DNA from 4 places in the Paenibacillus sp. EKM212P genome. Region 4 is predicted to be linked to each of the others. Evidence: a T-box and tRNA genes for the amino acid it is inferred to sense, from the RefSeq annotation. Region 4 holds a T-box; the other regions hold tRNA genes.

Region 1 (8,045 bases), on a different contig from region 4:
GCGAAAAAATGGGGTTCAGCACTGCTGGCAGCAGGGATTTTAGCAGGAGTCGCAGCTGTTCCCGTTTCCTATATCCAGGCAGCATCGACCAAACAAGCGACAACACAGCAACCAGGAATCACCATCCAATGGAATGGTAAAACGTTGCCCGCTAAAGGTGTTCAAGTGAACGGGAGTACAATGATTCCGGTGGCCGCACTGCGTGACAGCCTGGGGATTCCAGTAAGCTATGATGCGAAAACAGCGACATATACCGTAGGTAGCGGGTACAATAAACTTTACATTATGGCTTCTTCCTCGGATGCCTACGTCAACGTCAATGGAATCAATACACGTAGCATGGATGCCAAACAGATCGCTGGGAAGCTATACATTCCTATGAGTCTGCTGAAAGACTATCTAGGCATAGATGCTCAATGGAATGCTGCTCAGAAAACAGTAACGCTGAGTAAAAGCCAGCTAAATCCGATCACCATTGCGTCTCAAACACTTCCAGCTTCGAGTAATGCGAAGGTGTCCTACAAGATTAAGTATCCGCAAATCAGCGGCAGCCAACTGAATCCTGAGGCTCAACAGGCCATTAACAATGTGCTTAAAAAGCATGCAGAGGGCATATTGGCAGCAGGTAAAAAGATGATGGCTGAGGGAGAGGCTACAACAGAAAGACCGTATGAGTTCGGAAATGATTTTGCGATTGCCTATAACAAAAATGGTATTCTGAGTGTGATTATGCAGGATTACTCGTATACGGGTGGCGCACATGGCATGACGGCACGTAAAGGATATACGTTCTCCCTCGCTGATGGTAAACTGCTGCAATTGTCTGACGTTTTGAAGGCAAATCCGAACTACAAAAAGTTCCTCAATGCTGATTTGAAGAAAAAAATCGATGCGCTTCAGGCTGGCGAAGGATTCGGCAAATTTAAAGAGCTGGCGGCAGATCAGAATTTTTATGTGACGAGCAGTGGAGTAACAATCGTGTTTGATTTGTATGATTATGCGCCATACGCGTATGGAATTCCGGAGTTTACCTATTCGTTCGGTCAATTGCTGCCTCAAGGCGGAAAGCCTTTTGCTGGGCAGAATGAATAGTAGAAATAAACAATTCCAATTGTCTATAACCTAAAAAACAATAAAGCAAAAAAAGCTGCCTACCGGATAAGAACATCCGGGGCAGCTTTTTCATTTACCAGCTATCGAGAGGCGAATTTCTTCTCTTATACACCTTCTGGAGAGGAGCTAGTTAGCACTTTATCAATAATACCGTATTCCTTGGCATCATCAGCGGACATGAAGTAGTCACGGTCTGTGTCTTTTTCAATGCGCTCCAGTGGTTGGCCTGTGCGATCTGCGAGAATGCGGTTCAATTTGTCACGCATTTTCAGAATGCGGCGTGCACGGATTTCAATATCCGTTGCCTGGCCTTGTGCACCACCGAGTGGTTGGTGAATCATAATTTCACTGTTTGGCAAAGCGAAACGTTTACCTTTGGCGCCTGCATTTAGCAAGAACGCGCCCATGGAAGCCGCCATACCTACGCAAATCGTAGATACGTCAGGTTTAATGTATTGCATCGTATCAAAAATGGCCATACCAGCTGTAATGGAACCGCCAGGACTGTTAATATACAAGTGAATATCTTTTTCAGGATCTTCGGCAGCCAAAAACAGCATTTGCGCAATAATAGAGTTGGCTACAACGTCATTGACGTCCGAGCCTAACAAAATAATGCGATCCTTCAACAGTCTGGAATAAATGTCATAGGCGCGTTCGCCGCGGTTACTTTGTTCTACTACCATAGGAACATAGCTCACGTCAAAAAACCTCCCTTAAATATCGTTAGTGGATTTGGTGGACATGCCGATTACACGTCCCTTATTTATAAACTGTTACCGTATTAACCACATGATAAACAATTTCAAACAAAAAGTCAAAGAAAGTCAAACTAATGATTAAAAAAAAGAGCCCTCAGCGCTCTTATTGGTTAAAACATTATGTAGAAGTATTTAAACGTTCATTTAAAATGGCGCGCCCGCGAGGAATCGAACCTCGATCTCAGGCTCCGGAGGCCTACGTCATATCCGTTGGACCACGGGCGCATAGTTCAATCAATGCAAACAACTAACTAATTAAACAGCTAATTGGAAACAAAGATGATTATATGATATACAGCAGTGAATTGCAAGCTTTTATTAAATGCGCATATTCAGACAAATGGTTGAGAAATATAGGTTCAGATAGACTTGCATGTGAAGCAGATATTGGTTAAGATATACGTGGGACTTAAAAAGTTATCCCGGGACGTTTTAAGACCAATTAAAGATAGAGCATTAGAGACAGAACTTAGAAGTGTGCGGGAGTGGAAAGCATGCGAAAGATATTAGAAATACAGAAGCAGCTTCTGCCCGACCTCATGGATGTTTTGAAAAAAAGGTACACGATCCTGCATCAGATTATGCTGTCCGATGTTGTTGGACGCAGAACACTGGCAGCTTCACTGAACATGACTGAGCGCGTGTTGCGCGCCGAAACCGATCTTCTTAAAGCTCAGGGGCTAATTGAGATTGAGAGTGTAGGCATGAAGGTGAGCAAAGCAGGACTGGATCTGCTGGAACAGCTGGAGCCGATTGCGAACAACTTGTTCGGCCTGTCCCAATTGGAGGACCAGATTCGTCAAGCCTATGGTTTGAGGAAGGTGGTTGTCGTTCCAGGGGATTCGGATGCTTCTCCGTTAACAAAGCAGGAGTTGGGGCGCGCTGGAGCAAAAGCGTTGCTGAGTGTTATGGACGACGAGGATGTGGTCGCTGTAACAGGCGGCACGACGATTGCTGACGTGGCGGAACAACTGGCACTACCTTCTAGTGGCCCGCTTAAGGGTGGGTGGTTTGTACCGGCACGCGGGGGTTTGGGAGAAAGCATGGAAATGCAGGCCAACACAATTGCTTCCACAATGGCTCGCAAGGTAGGCGCTCAATACCGTCTGCTCCATGTACCGGATTTGCTCAGCAATCATGCTTACAACTCCTTGCTTGAAGATACGAACATTCAGGATATATTGAACCTGATTCGCGAGAGTCGTATCATCATTCACGGGATAGGCAACGCCATAGCGATGGCACATAGACGTAAACTTGATCCCGAAACCTTTGCCCAGATCAGCAGTGAGGGGGCCGTTGCCGAATCGTTTGGTTATTACTTTAACGAAGATGGCGTCGTTGTTCACAGAATGCTGACGCTTGGACTCCGATTGGAGGACATTAGGCGTACCGATACGGTTCTAGGTGTAGCTGGAGGCAAAAACAAGGCGGCCGCTATTCATGCGGTACTGCGTTTCGGGCAAGAGGACATTCTAGTCACCGACGAAGGCGCTGCTGTTGAGATTGTAAGTCGTTATTTAAATGATTAATATTGGATTTACGAATAATGTTGTCTTGACGGGCTTTCGGGTCTGTCTTGAATATATAAAACTAAACTAAACGAACTTTGGGAGGAACTCACTCATGACAGTTAAAGTTGGTATTAACGGTTTCGGACGTATTGGACGCCTTGCTTTCCGCCGGATTCAAAATGTGGAAGGTATTGAAGTAGTAGCAATCAATGACTTGACAGATTCCAAAATGTTGGCACATTTGTTGAAATATGATACAACACAAGGTACTTTCCAAGGAGAAGTAGAAGTACATGACGGCTTCTTCAAAGTAAACGGTAAAGAAGTTAAAGTTTTGGCTAACCGCAACCCTGAAGAACTGCCTTGGGGAGACCTGGGTGTAGACATCGTTCTGGAATGCACAGGTTTCTTCACAACTAAAGAAGCTGCTGAGAAACATTTGAAAGGCGGCGCTAAAAAAGTTGTTATTTCCGCTCCAGCTACTGGCGACATGAAAACTGTCGTTTATAACGTAAACCATGAAATTCTGGACGGTACTGAAACTGTAATCTCCGGTGCTTCTTGCACAACAAACTGCTTGGCTCCTATGGCTAAAACACTGCAAGACAAATTCGGTATCATCGAAGGTTTGATGACTACAATTCACGCTTACACTGGCGACCAAAACACTTTGGATGCTCCACATGCTAAAGGTGACTTCCGTCGTGCTCGCGCAGCAGCTGAAAACATCATTCCTAACACAACTGGTGCTGCAAAAGCCATCGGTCTGGTAATTCCTGAACTGAAAGGTAAACTGGATGGCGCGGCTCAACGTGTTCCAGTAGCAACTGGTTCCCTGACTGAGTTGGTAACAGTTCTGGAGAAAAACGTAACTGCTGAAGAAATCAACGCAGCAATGAAAGAAGCTTCTGATGCTGATACTTTCGGATACACTGAAGATCAAATCGTTTCTTCCGACATCAAAGGTATCACTTACGGTTCTTTGTTTGATGCAACTCAAACTAAAGTTCTGACTGTTGGCGACAAACAACTGGTGAAAACTGTAGCTTGGTATGACAACGAAATGTCCTACACTGCACAATTGATCCGCACGTTGGAATACTTCGCAAAACTGGCTAAATAAGAACAGTCTTATTGAGCAATAACATAGAGCGGAAACAGGTTATTGTTTCCGCTCTTTATATATCAAATGTGCCTTGAATTCCTGTTTCGTAAAATTATAAGGGTGCGGAGGAATATGGAGATGAACAAAAAGAGCGTACGTGATATAGAACTGAATGGAAAACGGGTGTTTGTTCGTGTAGATTTTAACGTTCCGGTTGAGGACGGTAAAATTACGGATGACAAGCGTATTCGTGAAACCTTGCCAACCATTAACTACCTGATTGAAAAAGGTGCAAAAGTTATTTTGGCGAGTCACTTTGGACGTCCAAAAGGTCAGGTTGTTGAATCCATGCGTCTCACTCCTGTTGGCGTACGTTTGTCTGAGCTGCTGAAAAAGCCAGTAGTTAAAGTGGACGAATCGGTAGGCGAAGCTGTTAAAGCGAAAGTGGCTGAACTGCAAAACGGCGACGTGCTGTTGCTTGAAAATGTACGTTTCTATGCAGGAGAAGAAAAGAATGATCCTGAATTGGCGAAGCAATTTGCTGAATTGGCCGACGTTTTCGTGAATGACGCATTTGGTGCAGCACACCGTGCTCATGCTTCCACAGAAGGTATCGCGCATCTTCTTCCGGCTGTTTCCGGCCTGCTGATGGAGAAAGAATTGTCTGTAATCGGTAAAGCTCTATCAAACCCAGATCGTCCTTTTACAGCCATTATCGGCGGTTCCAAAGTAAAAGACAAAATCGACGTGATTGACAACCTGCTGAACATTGCAGATAACGTAATCATTGGCGGCGGTTTGGCTTATACATTTTTTAAAGCTCAAGGTCATGAAGTGGGTCAATCCCTACTGGATGAATCCAAATTGGACGTAGCTCTTGGATTTATCGAAAAAGCGAAGAAACTCGGCAAAAACTTCTACCTTCCGGTTGATATTGTTGTATCTGACGATTTCAGCGCTACGGCGAACACAAACATTGTGGATATCGACGGCATTCCTTCAGATTGGGAAGGCGTGGATATCGGACCGAAAACACGTAAAATCTATGCAGATGTGATCAAAAACTCTAAATTGGTTGTTTGGAATGGACCAATGGGTGTATTTGAAATCGAACCTTTCGCTGGTGGTACTCGTGAAGTAGCGGAAGCTTGCGCAACAACAGAAGCATACACCATCATTGGTGGCGGTGATTCTGCGGCTGCGGCTGAAAAATTCCACTTGGCTGACAAAATGGATCATATCTCCACTGGCGGCGGCGCATCTCTGGAATTTATGGAAGGCAAAGCACTTCCGGGTGTTGTTGCACTGAACGATAAATAATCAAACGCACTATGCGTGAATAAAGCTTTAGGGCACCTAATAGTTAGGAGTTGAAACCATTGAGAACACCGATTATCGCGGGTAACTGGAAGATGTTTAAAACCGTACCAGAAGCTAAAACTTTCATCGAAGAGATCAAAGGCAAAGCAGAGGTTGCAGGAGTGGAAAGCGTGATTTGCGCACCATTTACGAATCTTCCTGCTCTGGTTGATGCAGTAAAAGGCACGTCTATTAAAATTGGCGCACAAAACCTGCACTTTGCAGAAGATGGCGCATTTACAGGTGAAATTAGCGGTGGAATGCTGAAAGATCTGGGCGTAGACTACGTTGTGATCGGACACTCCGAGCGTCGTGAATATTTTAATGAAACAGACGAAACGGTGAACAAAAAGGTTCATGCGGCATTCCGTCATGACCTGACTCCAATCGTATGTGTAGGCGAAAAGCTGGAAGATCGTGAAGCTGGACAAACCAAAGAGGTTGTAAAAGTGCAAACTGTAGCAGCTTTTGCTGGTTTGGCTAAGGATCAGGCTGCACAAGTAGTTGTTGCTTATGAGCCAATCTGGGCCATCGGAACAGGCAAATCCTCCACTTCGCAGGATGCGAATGAAGTGATTTCCTATATCCGCAGTCTGATTAAAGAGCTGTATGATGAAAATACAGCAAATGCTGTACGTATTCAGTATGGTGGCAGTGTAAAACCTGAAAATGTTACTGAGTACCTGGGTCAAAGCGATATCGACGGCGCGCTCGTGGGCGGTGCCAGTCTTCAACCGGCGTCGTACATCGCGCTTGTTGAGGGGGCGAAGTAAGATGACAGCACCAAAACCGGTAGCTTTAATTATTATGGACGGGTTCGGATTGCGTGAAACCGTAGAAGGTAATGCGGTCGCGCAGGCCAACAAACCGAATTACGACCGGTATTTACAACAGTATCCTCATACAACGCTGACGGCTTCTGGCGAAGCAGTGGGTCTGCCTGAAGGACAAATGGGTAACTCCGAAGTAGGTCACTTGAACATCGGCGCAGGCCGAATTGTATATCAAGACTTGACTCGTATTTCGAAGTCCATTCGTGACGGTGAGTTCTACGACAATGAAACACTGGTTAAAGCAGTGCAACATGCCAAGAAGAACAACACGAAACTTCACCTGTACGGACTTCTGTCCGACGGCGGCGTGCATAGCCATATCAGCCATCTGTTCGCTATGCTGGATTTGGCGAAAAAAGAAGGCTTAACAGAAGTGTACATTCATGCTTTCATGGATGGGCGCGACGTTATGCCTGACAGCGGCGTAAGCTTCATGCAGCAGCTGATCGCTAAAATTCAAGAAGTGGGCGTAGGCAAAATTGCGACTGTACAAGGACGCTATTATGCAATGGACCGCGACAAACGTTGGGAACGTGTAGAGAAATCCTACCGTGCAATCGTGTACGGAGAAGGCCCTCAATACACAGATCCAATGGAAGCATTGAAAGAATCGTATGAAAAATCAGTGTTCGACGAATTTGTGGAGCCAACTGTTATTGTGAAGGCTGACGGAAGTCCTGTAGGGCTGGTCGAAAGCAATGACTCTGTTATCTTCCTCAATTTCCGTCCTGACCGTGCGATTCAACTGTCTCAGGTATTTACAAACGCGGACTTCCGTGGTTTTGACCGTGGCCCGAAATGGCCTAAAGATTTGCACTTTGTTTGCCTGACATTGTTCAGCGAAACGGTTGAAGGCTTTGTAGCTTACGAACCGAAAAACCTGGATAACACGTTTGGTGAAGTGTTGGTTCAAAACAACAAAAAGCAATTGCGTATTGCTGAGACTGAAAAATATCCGCACGTTACTTTCTTTTTCAGTGGCGGACGTGATGTGGAGCTTCCTGGCGAAACTCGTATTTTGATCAACTCGCCTAAAGTGGCTACATATGACTTGCAGCCGGAAATGAGTGCGTATGAAGTAGCGGATGCTGCTGTTAAGGAAATCGAAGCCGACAAGCATGATGCGATTATCCTGAACTTTGCCAATCCGGATATGGTTGGACACTCCGGTATGCTGGAGCCAACGATTAAGGCGGTAGAGACGACGGATGAATGTGTTGGACGTGTTGTAGATGCGGTTAAAGCCAAAGGCGGCGTGGTTATTATCATTGCTGACCATGGTAACGCGGATATGGAAATTGATGAGCAGGGACGTCCGTTCACAGCTCACACAACTAATCCGGTTCCATTCATTTTGACT
Region 2 (8,045 bases), on a different contig from region 4:
CAATCGTTTTGCGCAGTGAAATTTCTTCTTTCAGGTTAGCGAACGAGCCGTTACCTTCCAGAATGCTGCGGATTTCCTCAACTGAACGTTTGTAAGCTTCAGCCATGTTTTTCAGTTCTTCATCAATTTCCGCTTCGGAAACTTCGATGTTTTCTGCTTTAGCCACTTGCTCCAGCACGAGGTTGTTACGTACGCGCTTCTCAGCATCAGCTTTCATTTGCTCTTCCAGGTCTTCCTTGCTTTGACCAGAGAATCCGAGGAACATTTCAAGGTTCATACCTTGGCTACGCAAACGGTTGTCGAAATCGCGAACCATGTTTTGCACTTCGCTCTTCACCATTGCTTCAGGAATGTCGATTGTTGCATTCTCAGCAACTTTCTCCACTACAGCACCCTCGCGGGCTGCTTTAGCTTCGTTTTCCTTACGATCCAACAATTGCTTTTTCAAGTCTTCCTTGAATTCAGCCAGTGTGTCAAATTCGCTTACATCTTTAGCGAATTCATCGTCCAGTTCAGGAAGAACTTTGCGTTTCAGTTCGTGAACTTTCACTTTGAATACCGCTTGTTTGCCAGCGAGGTCAGCAGAATGGTAGTTCTCAGGGAACGTTACTTCAACGTCCTTGGAATCGCCAGTGTGCAAACCAACCACTTGCTCTTCAAAGCCAGGGATAAATGTGTTAGAGCCCAGTTCCAAAGAATACTTCTCAGCTTGTCCGCCTTCGAATGGTACACCATCCACGGAACCATCGAAGTCAATAATAGCTGTATCACCGGATTGAGCAGCATCTTCATCAACGACAACCAATTCAGCATGACGTTGTTGCAGGCGCTCCAGTTCTTGAGCCAGTTCTTCGTCGCTTACTTCGAGTTTGCTTACAGGCACTTCTACGCCTTTGTAATCGCCCAAAGTCACTTCAGGTTTAACAGTAACCTTTGCTTTGAATTTGAAAGATTCGCCTTTAGCAAATTGGTCAATTTCAACGTCAGGGCTGTCAACCGGGAAGATGTCTGTTTGCTCTACAGCTTGGCTGTAAGCTTCTGGCAACAGGATGTCAATTGCATCCTGGTACAGACTTTCAATACCATAGCGTTTTTCAAAGATAGGACGTGGTACTTTACCTTTACGGAATCCTGGTACACTTACTTGTTTTGCCACTTTATTAAAAGCTTTGTCGAGTGCAGCGGCTACACGATCCGCGTCAACCTCAACTTCAAGAACCCCAAGGTTCTTCTCTATTTTCTCCCAAGTTGCTTTCATTTTATGCTTTCCCCTCCAACAAAATCTTCACTTAGTTTTCATTACAATCAACGTACACAAAATAACCACTATAGTATATCTAACATTACTGTCTTTTTCAAGAGCAGCCCTTTGAATGCTTCACAGGTAAACGTTTCCGGTCATTAAGGAGTGTTCATTCCCGCCACTACGAATAGTCGCATCGACCGATACGCCTGCTCAAAACGGAAGCGCAGCGCATCTGTAATGCCATATATAGCACGGGTTTCTTCCTCATTATTATTTCCGTTCAAACTTTCCGAAACTGTCTGATGGAGTGCTGCAGCCCAAATATCCGGCATTCCGTCCTCTTCCACCAACATTGATCTATAATCTTTTGTACCGTATACTGCCATCACAAACTGTGACCACAACTCCTGTGCAAAATAGAATAGTGTAGGCTCGTGCACCTCAGTTTGATCGGCCACCCGTTCCAAAATACGCATAATAGACTCTGGAAAATCACCTGGCTGTAACGGAACCGTTTCAATGTCGATTTCCGCTTGTTCATCACCCCGTCTGATTTCTATCGTCCCTTCCATTCCGCGTCGTCGCATTGTCTGTAGAACACGGAATTGAAGTAAGGGATGGATTTCCCGTTCCGTAATCCAGCGAAGCAAGGCATCGTCGATTTCTGGCAGTTCCAGATAGGACAACTGCTCCAACGCTAAAATCGTCTGTTCGGATAAGGGTTCATCCATAGCCATCCGCAACAGCTTGTTGCCGTAGCCTGCATCCTGCTCCTGCTTAAAGCGTGCATGACGGCGAGCTAACTCTACTTCACTGACCTCTTCTTCCACAGCGTCCGTTACCGCCCCGCTGTCAGCGTACTGTGGAAATGCAGCCTCCAGCCATTGTAATAGAGCGTTCCATTCATCGTATTGCTTCTGCTCCTGTCCCTGACACTGCATTAAAAAACGCAGCATCGCCATCGCCTCTCCGTAACGTTCGTTTTCAAGCATCACAGTAAGTTGAATTTGATAATAGTCCAGTGTCTTCGGAAACAATACAATATTATTTTCTTTTGTCGTCACCTTGGAGTCCTTTATTCAAGGCACCCCCTCTCCTTCGCAAGCTCAAGTATTTGTAGATTATATGAGAAACAGTAGCCGAAGTCCAACCACTCGTCTTACACATATTCACCTGTATTCTAACATACCCTTTTATAAGGCAAAAAAAACTACGCCTACTCAGAATTTATGCTGTATAAAGCCTAAACAAGCGATATATGCAAAATAAGACTTGAATTTCTTTTATCCATATGATATATTAATATTCGCTTGAATTTTATGTCCCAGTAGCTCAGCTGGATAGAGCAACGGCCTTCTAAGCCGTCGGTCGGGGGTTCGAATCCCTCCTGGGACGTCATAACAAGAAGCCTCCATAATGGAGGCTTTTTTTGTTGTCATGAGATAAACCACGGGGGAACGTCGGGTCAACGGTATCGTTAGCCTATACTTCGCAGCCGACCATAGGGAGAGTATCTCTCTTGATAAATCACACCAAAAAAAGCTTCCATAAGGGAGCTTTTTTTCATTATAAATAATGTAGAAAGATTAGTCTGCCCATCACTACTTTAGGCGCTGGTTTCAAGTCTCTACTCTTTCAAAAAAGGGCAGAAATTGCTATCATCTATCATGTTGCACCATTTCAGGACCATTTTAATGAAAAACCTATGAAGTCCAGATAGAAGACATTTATAAGCTTATGTCAACAAAGGATATACAAATCACATCGCTTACCGCGTGAATTAGCAAGGAGATTAATCAAATGAAATTAATATCTTGGAATGTAAACGGCTTAAGGGCCTGTGTGACCAAAGGGTTTTATACTTATCTAAAAGAAACAAATGCCGATATTTTTTGCGTACAGGAAACGAAGCTTCAAGAAGGTCAAATCCTCATGGAGAACATGGAGGAATACACACAATACTGGAATTACGCTGAGAAAAAAGGATATTCCGGCACGGCTATTTTCACCAAAATCAAGCCGCTCTCTGTGCATTATGGACTTGAGGAAAACGAAGAACCAGAGGGCCGAACCATTACTCTGGAATTCGAAAAATTTTATCTCGTCAATGTGTACACACCGAATACCAAACGGGACTTATCCCGACTACCCTACAGACTGGAATGGGAAGACCGTTTTCGCAGCTACCTGCAACAACTGGATGCTTTGAAGCCTGTCATCGTTTGTGGAGACTTGAACGTAGCTCATCAGGAGATCGACCTCAAAAATGCCAAAGCTAACTACGGAAATGCCGGATTCACGCCTGAGGAACGGGAACGCATGTCACAGCTGCTAGACGCCGGATTTATAGATACTTTCAGATCCTTTTATCCTGACCGGACGGATGTTTATTCCTGGTGGTCCTACATGCCGAAGGTGAGAGAACGGAATATCGGCTGGCGGATTGATTACTTCCTCGTCTCGGAGAGACTTCGTCCGCTTTTGATGGATGCGAGCATTGATTGTCATATTACAGGCAGTGACCACTGCCCTGTGATATTGGATTTACAAGATATTTCAGCATAGTCCCCCCTGCCCTGACACAAGGATTTATGAAATCTTAAAAAGCCGTTATGCTCTGTTATGGCAGCATGACGGCTTTAATTAATGGAGCTATGTCCCCAAATATACCTCGATACGAGAAATCAACCGATCTCTCACATCTTGCGCTTCTTTTTGATCTAATACAGCCTGGCATATCGTCTTCTTTTCGCCACTGACGTAATGCAGTACATATTGGGTCACTCTGCATTCCGGTGCATAAGTATCCTTACGATCCGTATTAAAATAAGTCACCTGGCAGCTTCCGAGAAAACAGAAAGATAGCTCACCTGTAGCTGTGAACAGCCAGCCTGGCAGCTTAGGCTCCAGTCCCAAGGATAGTCCCCTATGATCATACCCAAACGGCTGCCCGCCCGTCATCATCCATAACCACATATGAATAAATTCTGCCGTAGATCCGCTCAGCCTCGCAATATATCCCGTTCCATGCAAACTTGCATCAGGATTAGCAATACTAGCAATAAAGGAGCTGTTCTCCAGCGTGCTTCTCCCGTAGACCTCTGGGTCCATAAAAGGCGGAAACGCTTTTTTAATGTCTGAAAAAAACTCAGTGTATAGACCCGCCCTTAAACACTCAAGTAAATATTTATATTCCATATGCATAAATATAGATTCATTTTCCAGCCAACCCGGCGTAAAAGCTCTGGAACGACCGAGTTCAAATGGCTGCCCCGCCAGACTTTCATTCACCTTATACATACCCAGCTTCCTGTCGTAAAGCCCGCTCTGCCTGATTTGCCGATATAGCTCCTGCCCATTTACAATGTCGCCAACCACTTTCATAGCCCGGGTCGGTCCCTCTAGAAAATATGGTGTATCCCTACGTTCGAAGGAATGTATGTTTACGAGCTTGCCCCCGCAGTCATCCTCCTGTACCTCGAATTCTCTGGCTTCATAATAAAAGAAGGTTGGGTATATCCCCTCACCGATAAGCAGAGCCTTATCCATCCCCTGTTGGAGTTTACGTTCAGCTTGGCGCAAAAACACCAGTACATTTTCAAACGCTAGTGGTGTTTCTGTTCCTTCAAATCCAAAACGAATCGATTCGCGGTACGCTTCTCTAGCATCCGAAATTCGTGACCAGAAGCTGTAATCCTTGCTTTCATCCCTGCAATCAGCCTCATCCGAATCATGGTAGTATTCCTCCATTGCGAGCCTCAGCTGTTGGATCAACTTAGCAACTTCTCGCGGCAACCGTAGCACAGAATCGCCCGAAAGCTTCACCTGTGCATGTATTAAAAATCTTACAAGTCGCTGTAATTCACACAGTTCACTGAATCCAGAAGCAAACAGCCCCGGAAGTCCGTTCATGGAATCATTCCATCCCGGCTTGCCCGCCTCCATCTCAATTCCCAAGCCCTCTGGGTCCAGCGTGGACAGCTTGATGGCTGCTAATGACAGCAGCTTTTCATATAAATTTGACTTATAAATCTCTCCGCTTCCATGTTCGGTTCGAACCCAATGAGCATCGCGATCCCGGGCGTGCAGTTGAGCTTCTTTCTCCTTGCTCTCTACGACCGCCCCGTACTGACGGATACGTCCGTCCTTCATCTGCACGTATTTGTTTCGACGTGGCTGTACCCATGCCGGACTGTCGTAATACATGTACTTTCGGGTCGCGAGCAAGAGTTCCTCTTGTTTGTCTGGATAGATACTTAGATAACTTTCGATTAAATCCATGTTATATGTCCAATGGTCGATCCAGAAACCTTCACCAAAATCAGCCTCATAGCATTGTTCGGAATGCTTGAGAGCTTCGGTTACAAACGTCTCAACCGTTTGCTTTAGCGCGATGTTGTCATGAATGATATGTTGAATTAGCTCACCCGGGGTGAACGACGATTGAAAAAAAGCACGCAAAGACGAATGATCTGCCACCTCCACCTGTCCCAGCAAAGGTTCCAGCTCTCGTATTTGAAAGCTACACCCCTTTACAACAAGCGGATTATAGCCGTCCGGCTGAATCAGGCTCATAAACAAACGGATATTGAAATCTCCTATGCCGGGGTTAAACCACACATCATTTCTCCGGTTCTGGTTTGCATCGCGAAAATTACCATTTCCTTGAGAATAATATCCCGCCTGGAGCTTAAAGAAATTATAGTCCCGTTCCAGATCCCCATGCTTGCGTGAAAATACATGATATACAAATGGTTGCTCCGTGCCGTTGTCCAGCAGCAATGGATAACCACCACGTAACAGGTTATCCAGATAGTTCTGACGGCAGTATTCGTCAAATAACGGAATGGATGTCCGCGTTGCCATTTCATCCGTCAACTCTTCGATCAACGCTTTGGCTTCCTCCGCCTTCCGCTCGATATAAGGCATGGTTGCGATTTCCGTAATCCGTTCATTGATAGAGTGAATATCATTCACATGCCCGATGATCGTACAGTGATTGACGGCAGTACCTGCCGCCAGTCGTGCTGTGTAGCCGCTAAACCCACAAGGCACTTTATTCGTCGTCACAGGCTGCTGTGAAACCAAGTCTTCGACGCGTGTTTGGATAAAGCGATCCGGGAAGGTCAGTGCCGTATTTTCACCAAATATTACGGACGGATCGACAATTGGACTCAATAGCCTGGTCTTGCCCTCCTCTCCACAAAGCTGTACATAAAATGTCCCGCTTCAATTTGATGAATCTCACTTGTATCCGCTGTACTTCCACGTACCTTATAGTAAGGAATGCTATTGTTAAGATTATACACATCCATCCAGCTTTTCAGTGTATGTCCAAGCTCCTTGTATGCCGCATTATCAATACCGAAGGGCAGCACGGCAGGCATGCCGTCCAGCACCTCCAGTTCAAGCTCTTGAGCGGAATGATTGACAATCTCCACCTTGCGCACCAAAGCAGCGTAACTTTCATGAGGAAGTGTGAAATATTGCACACGCACCTCAAGCCCTGTGTCTGGATTAGAGCTGTGTATTTCCAGCATATGGCGGGATATCAGCATTTTTTGCTGTTCACGCTCCACAGGATGCACAGCCGAAAATGGCTCCACATAGCTCCACTCCCCCTGCATCTTCACCTTTAAAAACGTTCGAAAGCCATGTATCGGCACGAGACTATAGCTGCGGTTGGCCGGAAAAAACTCCATGATTGCTCCATTCTTATCCTCCACACCAAAGCTTGCAATTCCTTGTCCACGATTAACATAATACGCCCACAGAGGAATTCCCTGAACACCAGCAATACCGGGTAGAAAACTGGAAAAGGGCTTGGCCTGCGCATAATTCTCAATCACAAAACGTCCTTGATCGTCAAAATAATACTGCTGCATCGTGCACCCCATTTCTATTTAAAACCCGTTATTCGCCATCACTTGCTTGAACCACAGCGCACTTTGTTTGGGTGTCCGTTCCTGCGTGTCGTAATTGATGTGTATAATACCAAAACGTTTGCTGTATCCCCAGGCCCATTCAAAGTTATCGAGGAATGACCAGACAAAATAGCCCTTAAGCTGACCTCCCTCCCCAATAAAGCGATGGCATGCCTTTAAATGTTCCTCAATGTAATACTGACGTCCAGTGTCCTCAATCTTTCCATTCACCAGTTCGTCCTTCATCGCTGCTCCGTTTTCCGTAATCAGGATGGGTAATCCCTTGGAAAAATCCTTCTCAATGCGCGTTAGCAGCTTATAAAAGGATTCAGGGTGAATCTCCCATCCCATATCCGTTACCGGTTCCTCTATGGAAACCTGCTCGACCTGAAGCAACGAAGCGTCTGTAGTCGCTCGAATGATGCTGCGGGCGTAGTAGTTGATGCCCAAAAAATCCCCTGGCTGCTGAATCAGCTCCATATCACCAGGCTGTACAAAATCCAATCCGTTCAAGTGCACCCCGTACCATTCCACCATATCCTCAGGGTATTTCCCGTTAAACAATGGCTCGGCAAACCAACGATTAATAAAACCATCCCGCCGGATAGCAGCGGCTACATCTTCAGGGTGTTCAGAGGCTGCATCGACATGCTCCATGTTCAGCGTAATACCGATGTTGCCCGCCAGGCCCTTTTCCTTGTGTAAATTCATGGCTATCCCGTGACACATCAGAATATGATGAGCGGCAGTAAAGGCTTCCCTCCAGTTCTCGTGGCCGGGGGCATGCTCGCCTGTGCCATAGCCCAAAATAGAGGCGCAGTAGGGCTCATTTATCGTATTCCACCAGCTTATACGCTGTCCAAATCGATCCATGA
Region 3 (8,045 bases), on a different contig from region 4:
GTTGAAAAAGCAATAACCGCTTTCCCCGTAATTTGAACTAATACGGGTTTTCCCTGTTCCTTTTTCACATGAACATGCATTGTTCCCTCTCTTTTGATTGCCTCACCTTGTAAAATATCAAAATCAAAAGACTGCTCATTCTCATTTTGCAAAATGTTATAGTGTACCAAATAGGCTCCAAGCGGTCCGTTTGCATTTCCTGTCACCGGGTCTTCAGCTATTCCAATTGCAGGAGCAAACATTCTTCCGTGAACCAATATATCCTCTTGTGGATTTAATGTAAAAACATAATATCCATTACATCCAATATGCTTGCTGATTTCTGTAAGCTTCTGCAAATCAGGTTTTAAACTATGTAGTATTTCATTGGAGTAAATCGGAACCATTACCTTAGAATGACCTGTTGAAGATATTGCAACTGGATATTCCATGCAAATATCTTTACAAGAAATACCTAACGCATTTGCAATCCGACTTCTTATTTCATCATTTAAAGGCTCTGATACAGAAGGTTCTCCCTGTGTCATTACAATAGAATAGTCATCTTCATACTTTATAACATCAACAGGCAATATACCTGCTTTTGTTTTTTGAATAATTCTTCCAGTTTCAGCTTTTCTCTCAATTGCATAAATATAATGCGCTGCTACTGTTGCATGACCACAAATTGGAACCTCTGTTGTTGGAGTAAAAAATCTTACTTCAACATCATAATTTGAAGAATCTGTTTCAAAAATAAATGCGGTTTCCGAATTATTTAATTCTCTTGCAATTCTCTGCATCTGCTCATCTGTAAGTCCATTTGCATTTGGAACAACCCCAGCAGGGTTACCATAAAATCTATTTTTTGTAAATGAGTCTACTTGATATATTCTATATTTTTTCATAATTTCGCCTCTATAAATACTAGTTTGTCTGTCTGTTAAATCTGATATTAACATACTTTTTAGGCAGTTTCACTTAAATTAAAAGATATAATATGGCACTTTAATGAAAACGAACTGATCCTTATTATAGAATCGCGCTCTTTTATGGAAGATTGTTATTAAACTAAAGCCGCAGTTAGCTGAAATGGTCTTCTCAATCCTTATCTAAAAATGGAATAAATCTTTTATGATTATAGATACTTTTAGATTCTGCCACGCCTGTTGAATAACCAAAATAAGTAACTCAATTCATGAAACAAGAGGTGCACTGAAGAACGCGCCGAATCTGAATCAGCCATTCAACAGGTAGTTTTGAAGAAGAAATAGACGAGAAAATCGCGCAAAGGAAAGAACGGCATGTTGGGGCCATGAAGTCTGAGCAGCAACAAATAGCCAATTGAGCAGGACATAGACGATTAGAGCACAGAATAATTGCCCATAGACCGCATTTTCAGTCGTACCAAACAGCGTTGGAATATTCAAATGTTGCTTGATCCAACGAAAGAAGACTTCAATCTGCCATCGAGCCTTATAGATCTGTTTCGACCCCCTGAAGGGGTTGCCCATTTTCTGCTCGTAAAGCGACATGAAGTTTAATAGCTGCACGCTCTCCGTGATAAGGAGCCCAATGGATCGATAGCTACCCCATTGTTCCAACGCAGCCATGCACCAGTATTGGAGTAAATGGTACACCGTAAACTTGCGGGCTTTGTCTTCATAACCTATTAACTTCACAACCCTTTGAACTTCTTCAGGAGTCAGCATGGATTGAAGGATAGATGTAATCGTGATAGAATTTTTCATGAGATCGTCTTCTTTCGAATTCGTTTGGATGGTACCAACGATTCTGCAGAAAAGACGATCTTTTTTCTGCCATTTTGTGGTTATTCAACAGGCGTGCTATTAGGGGTATTAGTTTATATAGCGTGTAAAAATCGTGTGTATAATTTGTGTAAACAGGTGTATTAATCACACCTTTTTCTAACGTTTTCTATCGTAACCCCAATAAAAGAAAAAAAACGCCCCAAACCCTTATATATCAAGGATTTGAAGCATTTTTAATTTCGTTCAAACTTTACATATCTGAACGCTTCGACGTCCCAGGAGGGATTCGAACCCCCGACCGACGGCTTAGAAGGCCGTTGCTCTATCCAGCTGAGCTACTGGGACAAGATGGTGATCAATAAAACCTTATGTATTCAGCGCATTGATTATTATATCACATTTCGGGCAACTGTCAAAAGCATTTTTTCATGATATAGGGAAGTGGGCTGCAAAAGGAATCATTTGGACGCTAACGGGGTATTATGTACAAAGAATCATGCCATTAAAGGAGGGGTAAAGCCGTGAGAGGTCTTTTGTCGTCACTTTGTTATTTCAGCATTTTCTTCGCACCTTTTCTAGTGCCTGTCATTGTGTGGATTGCAGTACGGGACGAATATGTTCAGGGACATGCAAAAAAGGCTATTTTATCGCATATTTTCCCCATTATTGCGGCAATTCCGCTAGTGTATTTTATTATTACGGCGAATCATGCAGGTTCAGTGATCGGGTTTGTGCTGCTATTCGTAGTGGTCTATCTCGGGGTTTTTGTTTATAACATCTACAAAGGGATTATGACGCTGCGTGAAGCGGCTTAGTTCAAAAAGAAGCCTCCTACATACCGCAAATTTGGCGGGATACGGAGGCTTCTTTAGGGTCATTTTTAATGAGTTGCTGTTGCTATTTGGTTCAATGGCTGCTTATTTATTCCCAAAGCGTTTAGGACTTCTCCGTACTTCATGTCTTACGTTTTTCTCCAGCACTTCTTCCGCGAACTCATTGTTATGAATATAACTGCTGCCTTTGTTTTTCTTATAATTCGCTTTGCCGTCTATGATTTCCCCCTCCTTTCACGCTGATCCGGCGATGGCGCCGGGGCCCAAATCAACAAAAGCCGAGGCATAGCACACCATATCCTCATGCCCCGAACTCCTTGGCGAACTCTGTGCTGAGCTGCCCATAGGAGAGCAATTCTTTTTTAAACTTCTCTCGCTCCTCACCAGCAGTAATGTGTGTAGAGTCGGTAAAAGCCTTGTCTGTCACTTCCTCAAATGCCGAATGCAGATTATTGTCGTACCAATCCAGCTCCAGATCGGCGTCATTGCGGATGATCCGTACCATGTCATAGTCATGCTGACCATCCGTCTGATCCTTGGCCGTAATATAGACCAGCAGTTCCGGGTCATCTGCAGCACCGGGCCGCACCTCAACCTCAGCGCAGCGCACTCCGTCAAGTTCAGTGAACCGGCGTATTTTGGCATCCTTGATGTAGTACATGGTCTCCCTCCTTCCTTGCGAGTACACGGGTTGCCCCATCTGTAGTTTTCGGAACGGACAGACATTTTATGCTTCTTTTCGGCATATATACTGATGAACTGGGGATTTAGTTTTTGTTTCATTCCAACACTGGATGAACACGACAAAGAGAGGATGAACAGACATGTGCGGAATTACAGGTTTCATACAGTGGAACGGAGACTTAATGCATCAATCTGAGCTGCTGCTGAATATGACACAAACGCTCTCCGATCGCGGACCGGATGCTGCGGGTACCTGGATATCCAACCCGTGTGCCTTCGGACACCGAAGATTGAGTGTTATGGACCCGGAAAATGGTGCTCAGCCCATGATCCGGCAGCTGGAGGATATCACTTATACGATTGTATATAACGGGGAAATATATAACGCGCCTGAGCTGAAAAAAGAGCTGCAACAGCGCGGGCATTTTTTCCGTACACAATGCGACACGGAGGTGCTGCTCGAATCCTATATCGAATGGGGCCCTGAATGTGTGGATCGGTTAAACGGCATTTTTGCATTTGCGGTCTGGGATAGCGAGCGGGAGCAGGTATTTCTGGCACGGGATCGGCTGGGAGTAAAGCCGTTATTTTATAGCCAAACCGAAGAAGTATTCGTATTTGGCTCAGAACCCAAAGCACTGCTTCAGCATCCAGCAGTAGAAGCAGCAGTGGACGCCGAGGGATTGGCCGAAATTTTTATCATTGGGCCTGCACGTACCCCCGGACACGGCGTCTATTCGTCCATGAAGGAGCTACGTCCCGGGCATACGCTAACCTACACCCGCGACGGTGTGCGCATTCAAGCCTACTGGAAGTTGGAAAGCATTGCGCATGAGGATAACACCGAAGAAACGGCGCTCAAGGTACGAGAACTGTTGCTGGATACGGTGGAGCGGCAGCTCATTTCGGATGTTCCAGTGTGCACCTTATTGTCTGGCGGGCTGGATTCAAGCGCTCTATCCGCATTAGCTGTCGATTATTACAACCGTACCGGGCAAGGACAAGTTCATACGTATTCGGTCGATTATGTGGATAACGACAAGCATTTTAAAGCCCATGCGTTTCAACCCGGAGCCGATGCCCCCTGGATTCAGCGGATGGTGGATGAATTAGGGACAAATCATCACTGGATTGAATTCGATACGCCAGAAGTCGTAGCAGCTCTGAACAACTCCACGCTAACGCGGGATTTACCCGGCATGGCGGACGTGGATTCGTCGCTGTATCTCTTTTGCCGGGAGATTAAAAAAGGAGCTACGGTCGCTATTTCCGGCGAGGCTGCGGATGAAGTTTTTGGCGGATATCCATGGTTCCACCGGGAAGATATGCTGAATTCGGGTACATTCCCGTGGGCAGTTGCACCCGATATGAGAGCTAGTCTGTTGTCTCCCGAGGTACGCGACTGGATCAAGCCGCTGGAGTATTTGAACGATCGCTACTCAGAAGCGGTAGGAGAAGTGCCGAAGCTACCGGGGGAAACAGGAAAAGCTGCACAAATGCGCGTCATGTCCTATTTGAACATCACCCGCTTTATGCCTACTCTACTGGATCGCAAGGATCGGATGAGTATGGGAGCTGGACTCGAAGTGCGGGTGCCATATTGCGATCATCGACTGGTACAATATGTATGGAACATTCCGTGGAGTATCAAGATGACAGGCGGACGTGAAAAAGGTATTTTGCGCAAGGCGCTGAAGGGCGTATTGCCGGATGATGTGCTGTATCGCAAAAAAAGCCCATATCCCAAAACGCATAACCCTTCCTATCTTGAGGCTGTGAAAAAGCAGGCGCTGCAGCTGCTGGATGATTCATCTTCCCCACTGCTCAAGCTGATCGATGCGCAAAAGGTACGCGATATTGCCGCCTCACCGGAGGCATACACCAATCTGCCTTGGTTTGGGCAGCTGATGTCGGGTCCCCAGTTGTTCGCCTACTTGGCTCAAGTGGATAACTGGTTGCGCACTTACAAGGTTGCTATTCGATAAGCTACGCTGAATGCTGAAGCAATAGAGCTTCTAAGCGGCAGCGGCAATTTTTCGCTGTGTACTATATGGGGAACAGAAAGTACCAAAAAGGCTATCCGCAGCTTATGACTGACGGATAGCCTTTTTTTCATTATGTGAATGGGGGATGATTTCGCCCCTGTTACCAATGCTATGCCTGTGGATTACCCAACTTTGTTGCCAAATCACGCAGAGCTATCCCTCGGTGACTGATAGCCTGCTTTTGTTCCAACGTCAGCTCGGCCATTGTCTTTTCAAACTCTGGCAAATAAAACAGCGGATCATACCCAAACCCGCCGCTGCCGGCGGTTTCAGTAGTAATCCAGCCCTCCACAGAGCCTGTCGATTCCAACGTCTCGCCAGTCTGCGGATTATATAGAATCAAGGTACAGACGAATTGAGCCGGGCTTAGCAAAGGCTGTCCCGTATCATCACCCAGCTGCTTCGATTCCAGAACGTCGAGCAGCTTAATATTGTTTTCGTGATCGCTGGCACCTTCTCCAGCATAACGGGCAGAGTATACCCCCGGTGCACCGTCCAGCAAGTCCACGCAGAGGCCGGAATCATCGGCCAGCACGGGCAATCCGAGCACATCTCCAACCGCTTTAGCTTTTTTCAGTGCATTTTCGGCAAAGGTTTTGCCATCTTCAACGACATCAGGAATGTCGGGATAATCGTACATGCTTCTGACTTCCTTGCCAAACGGCGCAAAGGCATGCGCAAATTCCCGCACCTTTCCTTTATTTTTCGTAGCGACAATGACGACCGGGCCATCCAGCCGCATTAGGCGCCAGCTCCTGTACGTCCAGCACCGATCTTATCAGCAATCGGTCCAAGTACTTCTTTTTGGCGCTCAATCATTTGCAGAATCCCTTGTTCGCCCAAGCTAAGCAGTTGATCCAATTCGTTACGGTCAAATGGGCTTTCTTCACCTGTACCTTGCAGCTCAACATATTTTCCGCTGCCAGTCATGACAAGATTCATGTCCACTTTGGCCTTGGAATCCTCTTCATAGTTCAGATCCAGCAACGCTTTTTCACCAACAACCCCTACGCTGACGGAAGCCAGGAAATCGGTAATTGGAAAAACAGGCAGCTTGTGCTGGGTGGCAATTTTATTGACCGCAATCGCCAACGCTACGAAAGAACCGGTAATTGAGGTTGTGCGTGTTCCGCCGTCCGCCTGAATGACGTCACAATCCAACGTAATCGTCCGTTCACCAAGCGCCTGCAAATTGACCACCGAACGCAACGCTCTTCCAATCAGACGCTGAATTTCCATGGTACGGCCTGTCAGCTTGCCACGCGCAGCTTCACGCTGATTACGGCTATGAGTCGCACGCGGAAGCATGGAATACTCTGCGGTCACCCAGCCCTTTCCTTGTCCCTTCATAAAGGGGGGTACGCGTTCTTCTACAGTAGCCGTGCAAATGACTTTCGTCTCGCCAACCTCTATAAAAACAGAGCCCTCCGCGTACTTATTTACTCCTGCTGTCAATTTCATCGGGCGCAGCTCATCACCGTTTCGTCCGTTAGATCTACTCATGCTTTTTCCTCCTACGTCGTATGCAACCTGTTCTTATATGTTTATTTTACCAAAGTGTGCAGGCAAAAGCACCCCAAGGACGATTCCCGCCCTTAAAGAGGGATTTCGTTAATATGTTGCGGCTTGGCTACAGGCTCTCCATAATTTTGATTATTTTGTCCAATTACGTTTTTTTCACCATTCAGTTCAATCCGAATTTTTGTTTTGACCGCATCATCCGAATTGTCTGCCGCTGTCAGCACAACCGATTCCAAAAATTCAGCAGGCACAGCTTCTCCTTTAGCAAACATATCATCTGAGAGAGATACCGTAATTACGTTGTCTTTGGAGCGTTCTACCGATTTCAGCGCCGTCTCCCCTGTCATCACTTCTTGTAACCCATCTTTGGTCTCCGGCCCTTGAATCAATTGATGCAACGCTGACTGGACACGATCTTTTTCAGGGCTAACCAACCGTGTTACAGGTACATAGTATTGAACTCCAGCAGGAGAAGATGAAGAGAAATACACAGTGACTGGACTGGAATCCAGGGGTGTCACGCCATGACCAATCTCCAGATTAATACCTACTGCACGCGTCAACGGATGATCCAGTGGTGTGCCGCCAACAGGCATTTCGTTCAGCTTTTTGCCCTCCACCCAGATCTGTACGCTCTCAATATCGGGACGGTCGGTCAGGGTCCAGGTCAAGCTCTCCATTAATTTGCGCTCGTCCTGTGGCTTATAGTTGGCGAAAGATTTGTTGAATTCGACAACAGCCAGCTTGTTGTTCTTGTCCACTGTCACACTTTTCACTTCCGTACCCTGGGGGATTACCCCTTTAAATCCCTCTGGTAATAATCCGGCATATGGCCCGCCCTCAACCAATGTTTCCAGCGCTGACTTGGCATCTGCCTGCACATCGCCTGTAGCAATCGGTAAAGATACCGGGGCCAGCAAACCGTTATGATCTTGCAAAAAAACAGCCCTCAGTTGCCCTGTACTGGCAGGTGCCTTTCCGGTTACAGCCTTAATCATGGACTGCTCTGTCGTGGACGGCGGGGGGTCAATGGATGCCGATTCGTCGCCGAAAAGGCTGCAGCCTGACAACAACAGGGGTAGGGATAGCAGTCCAGCTACAGTGGTCATACGCCATGGGTGTTTTATATTCATAAGTGAAGTTCCTCCCTAACAATTTTGTACAGATTGTACTAATATGTATACGAGCCTCGCGTAAAAAATAACTACTTT
Region 4 (8,045 bases):
CTCCTTTAATATGTATCTAGGAATGATGATTTGGCCGATGTTTGCCATTGGAGAGCTGATTAACATTATGCAGCGCGGTAGCGCTTCCTTGGACCGGGTTAATGAAACTCTCGATGTCCAGCCAGATGTTCAAGATGCGGCTCAACCTGTTCCAGTGGATCGCCTCGAATCCATCAGGATGAAAGACGTTACCTTCCGTTACCCTACCTCTACTATTGACAATCTGTCACATGTGAGTCTGGAGCTCAAACGCGGAGAAACGCTGGGCGTCGTCGGTAGAACAGGCAGTGGGAAATCCACGCTGCTCAAACAGCTACTACATGAATATCCGACGGGTAGTGGTGATATTTTAATCTCCGGCATACGTCTAGAGGACATTGCAGTAGAACAACTACACAGCTGGATCGGCTACGTGCCGCAAGAGCAAATTTTGTTTTCCAAATCGGTGCGCGAGAACATTCAATTCGGAAAACCTCATGCAGATGACGACGACATTATGGAAGCTATCCGTACTGCTGCCTTCGACCAGGATTTAGGTACCCTGTCTGATGGGCTGGATACACTGGTCGGAGAAAAGGGTATCGCCCTGTCCGGCGGCCAGAAGCAGCGTGTTTCGCTGGCGCGCGCCTTTATCGGTGATCCGGATATTCTATTGCTCGACGATGCACTATCTGCAGTAGATGCCCGGACGGAAGCAAGGATTATTGACAATATCCGACGTAAGCGCTCGGGTAAAACAACCTTGATCTCCACCCACCGCCTCTCTGCTGTAGAACATGCAGACCGGATCGTCGTGCTGGAGCAAGGACGTATTATTGAGGAAGGGACCCACAGCGAGCTACTTCAGGCTGACGGATGGTACCGACAACAGTATGTACGGCAACAAGTGGAATCTGATCTGACCTCAGGGGAGGTATCCTAATGAAACCCAATATCGGCAAAAGGCTATTTCAGTACGCGCTGACGAGCAAAGCAGGTTTTATCGCCGCTCTCATCGCTTTGGCTATCGGAGTAGCCGCCGAGCTGGCTGGTCCCTTCATCGCCAAAACGATGATCGACGACCATATGCTCGCTATTGAAAAACCATTTTATGAAACAACTAGTGTGGACGGAACTGTAAGCTATGCTGGAACCCACTTTAAGCGTGAAGATCGCTTTGAGTCCGGGGAGACTAAAGGTCGCGAAGCGAGGATTTTACAAGTTGGTAAATCTTTCGTATTTGTCGATGGCTCGGTTCAAGTGGCTGACGGTAACCGCTCCTTCACAAACGGAACGCTGACTGTGACACGCGGCTCCGACACCTTTCGCTATGAAGCTAAGGCTCTGACAGCTGATGAACTGTATAGCTTTTACAAACCGGAAATGCCCGGTATCTTTCAGCTGATTGGCTGGTATTGCTTCTTCCTGGTTATTTCCATTTTTGCTGAATTCGGCAAAACATACTGGCTGCAATCCTCGGCGAACAAGGTCATACAAAAGCTTCGGCTTGATCTCTACGCTCACATCCAGCGGCTGCCAGTTTACTTTTTTGATAACTTGCCTGCAGGCAAAGTCGTATCCCGTGTTACGAATGACACTGAGGCAGTCAAAGATTTGTTTGTGGCTGTGCTCTCCAATTTCACTTCAGGGATTGTGACGATGGCAGGGGTATATGTTGCACTCTTTTTGCTGGACTTCAGACTGGGTCTTATCTCTCTGTTTATTGTACCGTTACTGATCTTGTGGATTGTATTGTATCGCAAGGTCGCCACCCGCTATAATACGATCATTCGGTCCAGACTCAGTGAAATTAATGCGATTATCAATGAATCGATTCAAGGGATGTCCATTATTCGCGTGTTCCGCCACCAGAAACAAACGCAGCAAGAGTTTGAGGAACTGAATGATGACTATATGAAGCATCAGAATAAAATGCTGAATTTGAACGCCTTCACTTCGCACAATTTAGTCAACGTGTTGAGAAATCTCGCCTTTGCCGTCGTGTTGTGGTATTTCGGATCTGAGGCGCTCGGAACTACAGGTAGTGCTGTTTCACTAGGCGTATTGTATGCCTTCGTCGATGTGCTGGGTCGACTGTTCCAACCTATGACGGGTATGGTCAACCAACTCGCCGTACTGGATACTTCCATCGTATCCTCAGGACGCGTATTTGAGTTGATGGACGAAACTGGAGAGCCGGTGACGGACGGCACGATGCCGCGCTACAAAGGCCAGGTAGAGTTTAACGACGTTTCCTTTGCCTACAAAAAGGATGATGTACTTAAACATATTTCCTTTACAGCACAACCCGGCCAAACGGTTGCCCTTGTCGGACATACCGGATCAGGCAAAAGTTCGATTATTAACCTGCTATTCCGGTTCTATGATCCGCAAAAAGGAACGATCACCATTGACGGAACGTCTGTCAAAGACATCCCTAAGCAATGGCTTCGCCATCATATGGGTATTGTTCTTCAAGATCCATATTTATTCACAGGTACGGTAGCCTCCAATGTCAGTCTCGGAGACAGCCGAATCACGAGAGAACAGGTGAATAAAGCGCTGCATGATGTTGGAGCCGACAAATTGCTGGCCCATTTGCCGCAAGGATTCGATGAGCCTGTTATTGAAAAAGGCAGCACCTTATCAGCCGGGCAACGCCAGCTTATTTCCTTCGCTCGTGCACTAGCCTTTGATCCCGCAATTTTAATTCTGGATGAAGCAACTGCCAATATTGACACCGAAACGGAAGCGCTCATCCAATCCGCTCTTGAGGTGCTCAAGAAGGGACGTACGACCTTTATCATTGCTCACCGTTTGTCCACCATTCGCAGTGCGGACCAAATTTTGGTGCTGCATCGGGGTGAAATTGTTGAACGGGGTAGCCATGATGAACTTATGGCCCAAGGCGGGCGTTACTTCCAAATGTATCAGCTCCAGTCGGGAACAGTTGCAACAGAATCAGATTCAATCTCTGTTACGCCTCCTGCGCAAGATGACTTGCTTACTGGCAAAGTCAGCATTTAAAGCTTGAATAGCCCAATTGCTTAGGGCTAACGATGAACATTTGGCATGGAAAAACCAGCGAGCCTCCCCTACAAATTGGAGGCTCGCTGGTTTATTTTTATATAGGACATATGGCTTGTAATTTTATTTAGCTACAGACGTGCCTGTTCCTATGGGTGGAAGCACTGTTCCATCTACTGCTTTGAGCGTAAGCTTATACTTGCTGTCTACCAACGTACTTGTGTGGGTGTCCGTAATGACTTGAATGTTCATTTCCCCTGGCTTTGGACTAGTCAGCTTGTAGTAAATTACTGCATTCGTATCATCTACGTAGTCGATGTGATCCACTTCAATGCCGTAACCTGGATTAGGTGCCTGCAGACGGGTGATTGTCACTTTGTTCTGCTGGTCATTTGCTTTTTCTATACTCATACTAATATTGTTTTGTTGAACCGGATCTGCAGGCTCAGCCGGATTTTCAGGAGTAGCTTCAGCCGTTTTATGACTTTGTACAAATTCGGATGCGTTATAGACCATTTCTGCTGCCTCCATCCGCGTTACTTTACGATCCGGGTTAAAGTTGCTCTGTTCGTCCAATTTTGCAATTTTGGTCAACAGCAGGAATTGAACTGCTGCGTTTGATTCCTGATCTAATTTTTTGCCATCCGCTACATTAATTAACATACGGACAGTTGGATATTCACCCGTTGCACTCACTGCTTTATACAGAATATTCGCAAATTGTTCTCTTGTCATACAGGTGCTTGGATCAATATCTGGTGACAAAGGGATTTGGTGTTGGGCCGCAATCCGATAGGACTGGGCATACCATGCGGAAGCCGGAATGTTTGCAAAGGAACCCGTTGTGAAATCAGGCATTACCTGAAGATCCATCGCACGAACAACCAAATGCACTCCTTGTGCATAGGTGAGCGTTTGATCCGGTGCAAATTTATCCTTGGTTATTCCTTGGATAATTCCTTTATCCTGAAGTGAGTTTACGATCTTCTCCTGTTCAGCTCCCTTTATATCACGAAAAGCAGAAGCCGACGTAGCCACAGCCAATGAGCAGACGACAAGCAGGGCAACTGCCACGCTTTTATTTTTTTTCATGAGATACACCTCCATGTTTACTTTGCTTCTATACTTACCGACGCAATAAAAGCATCAAATGTTTCAAATATGCACAAATTGGTTGCAAAACAGTGCAATAGCTGCGATTAGTGTAACCCGTCTAACTCTTTTCTGCTCACTATCTTTATACATCCTCAAAAGTGCCTGTGAAGATTACCTTTTACAGTGTCCCCTTGGAAGAACCGGATCTGGGTAGCGGTATCCCGCCGGGAAACCTCGCTCCCCTTTGTTCTCTTTGCTTACATCCGATTCGGTGCTTTCAGACCAAGAAGTTGCAGCGCGCATGCCAGAATATCCGCAGTTTGTTCCGCCAATTGAATACGCCAGCGTCCACCATCGACAATCCTTTCCTTGGCGTAAAAACGGTTGAACGCCTGGGCCGTATCCAGTGCAAATCTCGCAATAACCGAAGGCTCCAGTTGGCGAGCCGCACGTATCAGTTGTCCGTGATAACGATCCAACTGCTTAAGCAGCGCCCAACCTGCGTCACCAAACATTTCATCCGATATGTCATTCAAATCACGAGAATGGCTATCTTGGACAAGGGCGTTGTCGCTAGAATTAGTAATAACATCAACATCGGCGCGAGCATGAGCTTTCTCCAGAAGGCTGCGTATGCGCGCATGAGTATACTGCACATAAGGCCCGGTCTCACCTTCAAAGGTCAGCGCCTCCTCCAACGAAAAATCCACTTCATTCAGCCGGTTGTTTTTTAAGTCACCAAAAATAATCGCCCCAATACCAACGTCCTCTGCTACTGCCTGTTGTTCCTGCAAATCGGGATTCTTCTGAGTAATGATGGCTTGAGCACGGGCTATAGCTTCATCCAGCACCTCTTCCAGTTTGACAACTTTTCCACGTCTTGTAGACATTTTCTTACCCGCAAACCGCATTAATCCAAACGGCACATGCTCACACTGCTCCGCCCATGCCTCTCCTGCATGTTTCAGCACCGCAAACACCTGCTGGAAATGCAGCTTCTGTTCCCCACCAACGACGTACAGAAGCCGATCAGCCTTCATCACTTCATGACGATAAATCGCTGTTGCCAGATCACGTGTCGGATAAATGGTAGTCCCATCCTTTTTTAGAATAAGACATGGCGGCAGTTCCTCGTCTTCCAGACGAACTACGAGCGCGCCATCACTTTCCTCCAGCAATCCCTTTGCTCTTAATTGATCAATAACTGCCTGCATCTTATCATTGTAAAAACTTTCTCCCAGCACATGGTCAAATGTAATGTTCAGGCGCTGGTACATACGATCAAATTCACCCAGACTGACTTCAACAAAAAACTCCCATAGTTGTTGAGCCTCTGCGTCTCCCTGCTCCAAACGTCGGAACCACTCGCGGCCTTCATCTTCCAAAGTTGGATCATGCTCGGCCTCCTGATGAAAACGCACATACAGCTTCAGCGATTCACCAATCGGATCATGTTGTAGCTGCTCCTCATTTCCCCATCTTTTATAGGCCGCAATTTGCTTGCCAAACTGTGTTCCCCAATCTCCAAGATGATTCACACTTATTGGAACATATCCAGTTTCACCAAGAATACGATACAAGGCAGCACCGATAACAGTAGAGCGAAGATGACCGATACCAAACGGTTTGGCAATATTGGGCGAGGACATATCAATAACTACCCGCTGTCCGTGCCCGATATTAGGTCTGAGGAAATCAGCCTTGCTCAATTCAGCAAGCATAAGCGGAATATGAACTGACCGATCCAATGTTATATTTACATAGGCACCCGATACTGAAGCCGTCAAACCTTCTTCATGACTTACTAGCTCCGCCAATTCCAGTGCAATGTGCTGTGGAGACTTTCGAAACTTTTTAGCCAGCACAAAACAGGGAAACGCCACATCTCCCCATTCAGGCTGCGGTGGCACCTCAAATAAAGATAAAATTTCTTTTTCCTCCAAGCCCGTATGGGCCAATATCGCTTGAGTAGCAATCAACAACAACATGTTTCTCTCTCCTTCTTTTTATAAGATCTAACAAAAAAAGCTCCCGCCTCTTGAAATAATTCAAGAGACGAGAACTTCAATATCCCCGCGGTACCACTCTTCGTAAATCGGTTGTGCAGCTAAAGCTAACTTACACAAATCGCGATTTCACTCCAATGACTAATAACGGTGTCTGCCGGGCTGATCTACTAGAAATTCTGCTCGTTGGATCAACCGTCTCCCGGGTGCGCTTCACATCGGACCTCATACCGGCTTCCACCTCTTCCGGCTCGCTGTAATGATACGGCTCCGCTGCTACTCTCCCGTTCCATGACGTTAATTCCAATTATTATACAAACCTATTCAGTAGAAAGCAACCTTTTATTTCCTCTTCAGGCACTAGTTCCATATATGTAATTACACTGCCACCAATTGGCGGCATGCCTGAACGCAACGACGGCAGGCTTCTGCACAATGTTTGCAATGATCATGGGAATGCTTGCTGCATTCAGCAGCACATACCTCACAGGCCTTGGCGCACAGCTCACAGATTTGCTCGGCAAAATCCGTTCCGCGCTGCAGCATTTGAGCAGCAAATCCGCATATTTCTGCACATTCCCTACTCACTCGAATACATTCACGCAGCATAGCTAAATCATATTCCTTCAAACTCGCTACGTAACATACATTGCAAGCGTTCATACATTCCAGGCAAGCATCCACGCATTGTTGGTATGAATGATTCATATTACATTACCTCCCAGTTGTTGACCCTGCTGTACTATTACCCGCTGATCCTTGAGTTTAATCATTTGATGTGCGCGCTTACAATAAAATAAAACCAAAACAATCCCGACTTATGTAAGGAAGTGTACTATATTCCAGTATGTAAGTGCAAGGATATTAATCACATGGATTTTTAGCCCCTGTTTCTGACTTGCATACACTCAGTCATTGCTCTATTGTAAAAAGTGTATGTCTAACCATCGATCAAGGAGTGAACATTTTAATGAATATGTCTTCCGTAGAGGAGCATCGACAGGAATCCCCGCAACAGGTTAATTGCATGGTCGTGACTGTCTCGGACACACGTACCGTGGAAACAGATACCGGGGGACAACTGCTCATGGATCTACTAGAAACCAATGGATATAAGGTTGTTCGATATGTCATCGTCAAGGATGACTACGAAGGTATTCAGCAGTTAGTATCCGAAGCAGCGGCACAGAATGACATCGAGGCTGTACTTTTGACAGGCGGTACCGGTATTTCTCCACGTGATACTACATATGAAGCCGTCTCCTCTCTACTGGATAAGGAACTACCTGGCTTTGGGGAAATCTTCCGTTATTTAAGCTTTGCTGAGGACATTGGTTCAGCATCTATATTAAGCCGGGCTGTAGCTGGTACTGTGGGTCGGACAGCTGTATTTTCTATGCCTGGCTCACGCGGAGCCGTTCGTTTGGCAATGGAACGCATTATTGTCCCTGAGCTACGACATGTGATGAGAGAAATTTATAAATAAGCTCCTATTTCCTACATGCCGCGACACAAAAAGGCACCCCATACATTCATGAGGTGCCTCTTCCAACTATTCTTTTTCTTCAACTTCGGGCTGCATATAGCTGTCGATCAGCTTTTGCTTCAGCTCCCATACCTTCTCGCTAAGATTTACACGATAAATTTCAGGGTTCAGCTTCCGCAAATATTCTGGCCAAAACAATTTCAACTGTGAAGTATGGTAGGCACGAATTTCATCCAGCTCAGGAAGCTCATATACCTTCTGTCCATTTATAAAAATAGGCTCAAGCATTGGCACGGCTTCATAATTTTCTACATACTTCTTCATATACGGATGTAAAGGGTTAAACAGCTTCAGGCGCTTACCATTACGCGGACGCTCTTCATCCGGGAAAGAAATATAATCGGCTACAGCTCTCCCTTTCTTCTTATCCACAATGCGATATACATCCTTCT

The links. The T-box of region 4 lies ahead of argS (arginine--tRNA ligase). A T-box ahead of a tRNA ligase gene usually reads a tRNA of that ligase, here a tRNA-Arg.
Region 1: it has a tRNA-Arg gene. The T-box ahead of argS (arginine--tRNA ligase) is inferred to sense a tRNA for this amino acid. The anticodon was not compared.
Region 2: it has a tRNA-Arg gene. The T-box ahead of argS (arginine--tRNA ligase) is inferred to sense a tRNA for this amino acid. The anticodon was not compared.
Region 3: it has a tRNA-Arg gene. The T-box ahead of argS (arginine--tRNA ligase) is inferred to sense a tRNA for this amino acid. The anticodon was not compared.

Annotation. Positions count from the first base shown of each region.
Region 1 covers NZ_JAAMNR010000009.1:24,343-32,387, forward strand. Annotated here, with positions in the region: gene G9G54_RS21450 (PdaC/SigV domain-containing protein) at 1-1,092, shown strand, start outside; gene clpP (ATP-dependent Clp endopeptidase proteolytic subunit ClpP) at 1,218-1,814, opposite strand; tRNA gene G9G54_RS21460 (tRNA-Arg) at 2,025-2,099, opposite strand; gene G9G54_RS21465 (sugar-binding transcriptional regulator) at 2,369-3,406, shown strand; gene gap (type I glyceraldehyde-3-phosphate dehydrogenase) at 3,501-4,511, shown strand; gene G9G54_RS21475 (phosphoglycerate kinase) at 4,632-5,813, shown strand; gene tpiA (triose-phosphate isomerase) at 5,873-6,625, shown strand; gene gpmI (2,3-bisphosphoglycerate-independent phosphoglycerate mutase) at 6,627-8,045, shown strand, end outside.
Region 2 covers NZ_JAAMNR010000006.1:311,462-319,506, reverse strand. Annotated here, with positions in the region: gene tig (trigger factor) at 1-1,258, opposite strand, end outside; gene G9G54_RS19095 (hypothetical protein) at 1,402-2,310, opposite strand; tRNA gene G9G54_RS19090 (tRNA-Arg) at 2,568-2,641, shown strand; gene G9G54_RS19085 (exodeoxyribonuclease III) at 3,047-3,811, shown strand; gene G9G54_RS19080 (cellobiose phosphorylase) at 3,899-6,424, opposite strand; gene G9G54_RS25810 (hypothetical protein) at 6,421-7,143, opposite strand; gene G9G54_RS19075 (GH1 family beta-glucosidase) at 7,150-8,045, opposite strand, start outside.
Region 3 covers NZ_JAAMNR010000006.1:256,670-264,714, reverse strand. Annotated here, with positions in the region: gene G9G54_RS18890 (PhzF family isomerase) at 1-887, opposite strand, end outside; partial or broken gene G9G54_RS26255 (transposase) at 1,171-1,463, opposite strand; tRNA gene G9G54_RS18880 (tRNA-Arg) at 2,023-2,096, opposite strand; gene G9G54_RS18875 (DUF4870 domain-containing protein) at 2,273-2,566, shown strand; gene G9G54_RS18870 (hypothetical protein) at 2,886-3,245, opposite strand; gene asnB (asparagine synthase (glutamine-hydrolyzing)) at 3,409-5,253, shown strand; gene G9G54_RS18860 (XTP/dITP diphosphatase) at 5,423-6,055, opposite strand; gene rph (ribonuclease PH) at 6,055-6,816, opposite strand; gene G9G54_RS18850 (GerMN domain-containing protein) at 6,909-7,967, opposite strand.
Region 4 covers NZ_JAAMNR010000001.1:213,915-221,959, forward strand. Annotated here, with positions in the region: gene G9G54_RS00970 (ABC transporter ATP-binding protein) at 1-922, shown strand, start outside; gene G9G54_RS00975 (ABC transporter ATP-binding protein) at 922-3,006, shown strand; gene G9G54_RS00980 (S-layer homology domain-containing protein) at 3,130-4,098, opposite strand; gene argS (arginine--tRNA ligase) at 4,359-6,089, opposite strand; T-box leader at 6,150-6,408, opposite strand; gene G9G54_RS00990 (four-helix bundle copper-binding protein) at 6,486-6,815, opposite strand; gene G9G54_RS00995 (MogA/MoaB family molybdenum cofactor biosynthesis protein) at 7,078-7,593, shown strand; gene G9G54_RS01000 (nicotinate phosphoribosyltransferase) at 7,660-8,045, opposite strand, start outside.